2 regions of the Micromonospora sp. CPCC 206061 genome follow, and region 2 is predicted to be linked to the other one. Evidence: riboswitches for the same ligand, from Rfam matches in the RefSeq annotation. Region 2 holds a riboswitch; the other holds the start of a gene.

Region 1 (2,387 bases), on a different contig from region 2:
TCGCACGTTCGAAGACCGGCCGAACACGCAGACCGACTCGCCCACCGTGATGCCGGACTGCGGCTCGACCGCCGCCACGTCCCGGATCTCGGTCGTGGTCGCGTAGAAGTCGTCCGGCATCGCCGTGGACGAGGTGTGCCACTCGATGTCCCCCCCACGTTCCCTGGTGCTCGAGCTGGAACGGGAAGGGGTGGTTCACGTCCGGATTCGGCGCCGGGTCGACGATGGTGTCGATGCCGCTGCAATGCCCGGCGGTGGTAACGCCGATTGCTCCGGTCGTGTTGTGCCGCACCGACAAGGCGCCCACCGGCTTGTCGACCACCGTCAGCTGGGTGCCGGCCAGCAGCTCGCTGGGCAGCGCGGCAGACAGCGCGGACCTCGAGGTGCGCAGGCCCGTCCGGGCTGGGGCTGAGACTGGACACGGCTGGACACCCTCGCCCGCCCGCTGGCCGGGCGGTTGACCGATGGGCACGCCAGCCCGCACCCAGCCGCTATCGCTGGTTGTCGAGTAGGAACAGACTCGCTACGTCTGGCCAGATCATGCGCAGCTTGCTTGGCTTGCCGTGGAGTCGCTTGGGGTCTTGACCGGGCGGCGACACCAGCGTTGTCTCGCCGCAAGTGGCGCCACACGAGCGGTAGAACTGCTGCGCGGCGGTGTTTTGCTGCAATACCCACAAATACATCGCGTTGCCAGTTCCGTGCCGGGTGACGGCTCGGGCGGCGCGGCGAAGCAGTTGCGTGCCGATGCCCATCCGGCGGCTGTCGTGCCGTACGTGCAGGTTGTCGACGAGGCTGCCCCACTGTGGGTCCTCGTCGAACACGACGTGGATGAAGCCCAGCACGTGGCGCCCCTGCTCGGCGAGGACCGTTTCGCTGTTGGTAGGTGCGGCTAGCCGTGCCGACCACACGCAGCGGCGGTCGGCCACCACGTCGCCGTCGAGGAACGAATCGGCGTAGGCACCGCGGTAGTGGCGGCGCCAGCTGTCAGCATGCAGTAGCGCGATCTGATCGGCGTCGTTTTCGCTGGCGCGGCGGAACCGCGCCGGCCCGGCGGGCGCGTCTCGCTCATCGGGCGTTGCTGTGGCGCCAAATGACAAAGTCATGGGCGAGGCAGCTCCTGGATGTCGCGGCTTGCTCGACACCCCATGTGCCGAGCCCGGTCCTCACCCGGAGCACCCCGCCCGCGAACGGAGGGTTGCCGACCAGCGAGCCGGGGCTTGACGCTGGCACTCATGACCTACGGCCGTGACCGTAGCACGATCAACCGTTCGGCGAAAGCCGCGAAAGCGGCGGAAGTGTGAGAAGACACCGTCCTTATTGGAAAGATCGCCTGCCTTCGGACGCGCGGGCAGGTGATCACACGCTGGCGGCACCGTGGCCGCACGGCCACGGTGTTGCTCATGTAGAGAAGAAAATCTATGGTATGAAAGCGTTTTCCGTAAGGAGCTCTCGTATCGTCGACGCGAGGAGCACAAAGATGGCCGCAACTGAAGCCCGGCTGCGCATCGTGGCGAGCGCCGCGGTCGCGGCGCTCGCGCTGGCGGGGTGTTCCGGCGCCGACGACTCCGGCGACTCAGCCGCTGACCCTATAACCATCGGCGTTTCGTTGCCGCTGACTGGGGACTTCTCCGAGCCTGGCAAGGGCGTGCAGCGCGGCTACGAGGCCTGGGCGAAGATCGTCAATGACAACGGCGGTCTGCTCGGCCGGCGGGTGGAGCTGAAGATTCTGGACGACCAGTCCAACGCCGACCGGGTCGTGTCCGACTATGAGCAACTGCTCGGCAAGGACGCCGTCGACCTGGTCTTCGGGCCGTTCTCCACTCGCCTTGTCATTCCCGCCGCTCGGGTGGCCGAGGAGTACGGCATGCTCTTCGTCGAGCCGGCCGGCGCCGCGCCGCAGGTCTTTGAGCAAGGCTTCAAGAATCTGTTCTACGCCGCCCCTGCTGTCGCCGACGACCACTACAACCACCTGGCCGAGTACATCGTGAAGATGCCGGCGGACCAGCGGCCGAAGACGGTCGCGTACGCGGCCATGGACGACCCGTTCGCGCAGGGAACGGCGTACGGTCTCAAGGAGAAGCTGGAGCAGGCCGGCATCCGGACCGTGGTCGACGAGGTCTACCCGCCGAACACGACCGAGTTCGGCAGCATCGCGGCCAAGATCGCCGCCTCCAAGGCCGACATGGTGGTCGGCGGCACGCAGTACCAGGATGCGGTCAACCTGATCGTCGCCCTCCAGCAGCTCAACTACCAGCCGAAGCTGGCCGCCTTCTCGACCGCGCCGACCAACCCGGAGTTCGCCAAGGCCATCGGGGCCAAGACCGAGGGCATTCTGGCGCCCACCGGCTACACCGAGAAGGCGAAGTTTCCCAGCAACGTGGAGTTCG
Region 2 (2,387 bases):
TCGACGCCGCCGAGGCGGTGCTGGACCGGCTCGACGGGGTGCGTTCGGTGGCGTGGGACGGCAACGGCGGCCTGGTGGTCGACATCGACGGCAGCCCACGCAGCGAGGTGGTGGCCGAGCTGGTCCGCGCCGGCGTCGGGGTCAACCGGGTGGTGCCGCGGCGGCGGCTCGAAGACGCGTTCCTGGCCCTGGTGGGCTCCGAGACCCGGGGAAGCGGTGACCGGTGATGGCGGTACTCGATGGCGCGGCGACCGGCTACCGGCCCGGTCGCACCCTGACGATCCGGAGCGAATGGCGCCGGCAGGCGTCTCGCCGGCGCACGCAGCTAGCGCTCGCGTTCGTGGTGCTGCTGCCACTGGTCATCCTGGCGGCGTTCCAGTTCGGGGGTACCGGTGACGACGACAACGGCGGGGGCGAGTTTTCGAGCCTGGTCGAGCTGGCCACCAGCGGTGGGCTCAACTTCACGCTCTTCACCCTCTTCGTATCGGCCGGCTTCCTGCTGACCGTCGTCGTCGCCCTCTTCTGCGGCGACACGATCGCCAGCGAGGCGAGCTGGGGGAGCCTGCGGTACCTGCTGGCGGTGCCCGTGCCGCGGGCGCGGCTGCTCGCGGTCAAGCTGGTCGTGGCGCTCGCCTACTCGGCGGTCGCCCTGCTGACGCTCGCCGGCACCGCTCTGCTGATCGGCACGCTTCGGTACGGCTGGGATCCGCTGCGCAGCACGGTGGCCGCCGACATCCCGGCCGGGGAGGGCCTGCTGCGGCTGCTCGGCATCCTCGGGTACCTGGCGGTGGGGCTGCTCGTCGTGGCCGGGCTGGCGTTCCTGCTGTCGGTGTCGACCGACGCGCCGCTGGGCGCGGTGGGCGGGGCCGTGCTGCTCTTCATCGTGTCGAGCATCCTCGACCAGATCACGGCGCTGGGCGGGCTGCGCAACCTGCTGCCGACCCACTACGGCGATGCCTGGCTGGGAATGCTCTCGACGCCGGTGCAGTCCGATGACATCGTCAAGGGCACCATCTCAGCGGTGGCGTACGCGACGATATTCTGGTCGCTGGCCTTCTGGCGCTTCACGCGTAAGGACGTCGTCTCATAGCGTGATCGGCATCACTGAGAAAGCCCGGCCGGGTCAAGCGGCCGTTACACTTGCACCACAACTGAACACCTCATCCAGAGGGGCTGAGGGACACGGCCCGATGACGCCCCGGCAACCACCGCGCATGTGACTCGACGACGAGGCCACGCGTGGCAGGTGCCAATTCCGTCCCCGGCCGCACGGTGCGGCGCTGGGAAAGATGAGAGAAGGGCCTCGCTATGACGTCGACTCTCGGCGCTCCGGTCACCGACACCCACGTACCGCCCAGCCCCGCCCGCGCGCTCGTCTGTCGCGGCTGTGGTGCTGAGTACCCCCTCGTCGCGCAGCACGCTTGTTACGAGTGTTTCGGCCCGCTGGAGGTGGGCTACGACCAGGCCGCGCTCGCGCGGGTGACGCGGGCGCAGATCGAGGCCGGTCCGAAGAGCATCTGGCGGTACGCCGCGCTGCTGCCCGCGGGGCAGGACCCGGCCACCCGGGTGACGCTCGATCCCGGCTTCACGCCCCTGGTCGCCGCGCCCGCCCTCGCCGCCGAGCTTGGCGTACGCGGGCCGCTGTGGGTCAAGGACGACAGCGCCAACCCGACCCACTCCTTCAAGGACCGGGTCGTGTCGGCGGCGCTGACCGCGGCACGCGGGCTCGGCTTCTCGCGGTTCGCCTGCGCCTCCACCGGTAACCTCGCGAACTCCGTGGCCGCGCACGCCGCGCGCGCGGGCGTCCCGTCGATCGTCTTCATCCCGGGCGACCTTGAGCCGGGCAAGATCATCACGACCGCGGTGTACGGCGGCGACCTGGTGGCCATCGACGGCTCGTACGACGACGTCAACCGCCTGTGCAGCGAGCTCGTGGAGACCGACGAGTTCGAAGACACCGCGTTCGTCAACGTGAACGTCCGGCCGTACTACGCGGAGGGTTCCAAGACCCTCGGGTACGAGGTGGCCGAGCAGCTCGGCTGGCGACTCCCCGAGCAGGTGGTCATCCCGATGGCCAGTGGCGAGCTGCTCACCAAGATCGACAAAGCGTTCAGCGAGCTGGTGGAGATCGGCCTCGTCGAGGCGCCGGCCAACGGGTGGCGGGTCTTCGGCGCCCAGTCGCTGGGCTGCAACCCGATCGCCGACGCGCTGCACCGCGGTGTCGACGAGATCACCCCGGTGAAGCCGACCGGCATCGCCAAGTCGCTCAACATCGGCGACCCGGCCGCTGGCCTGTACGCCCTGGAGGCGGTGCGGCGCACCGGCGGCTGGATGGACTACGCCGACGACGACGAGATCAGGGACGGCATCCGCCAACTCGCCCGCAC

What was found. A riboswitch is a leader RNA that binds a small molecule or an ion and turns the genes downstream of it on or off. The one in region 2 is predicted to bind S-adenosylmethionine.
Region 1: it holds a riboswitch for S-adenosylmethionine, as region 2 does, so the genes downstream of both, V6V89_RS25800 (GNAT family N-acetyltransferase) here and thrC (threonine synthase) in region 2, are expected to answer to the same signal.

Annotation. Positions count from the first base shown of each region.
Region 1 is NZ_JBAKHX010000044.1:26,535-28,921, reverse strand. It holds gene V6V89_RS25810 (hypothetical protein) at 1-120, opposite strand, end outside; gene V6V89_RS25805 (hypothetical protein) at 234-461, shown strand; gene V6V89_RS25800 (GNAT family N-acetyltransferase) at 492-1,103, opposite strand; SAM riboswitch class IV at 1,123-1,238, opposite strand; gene V6V89_RS25795 (amino acid ABC transporter substrate-binding protein) at 1,478-2,387, shown strand, end outside.
Region 2 is NZ_JBAKHX010000017.1:33,322-35,708, forward strand. It holds gene V6V89_RS14785 (alpha/beta fold hydrolase) at 1-227, shown strand, start outside; gene V6V89_RS14790 (ABC transporter permease) at 227-1,090, shown strand; SAM riboswitch class I at 1,158-1,296, shown strand; gene thrC (threonine synthase) at 1,309-2,387, shown strand, end outside.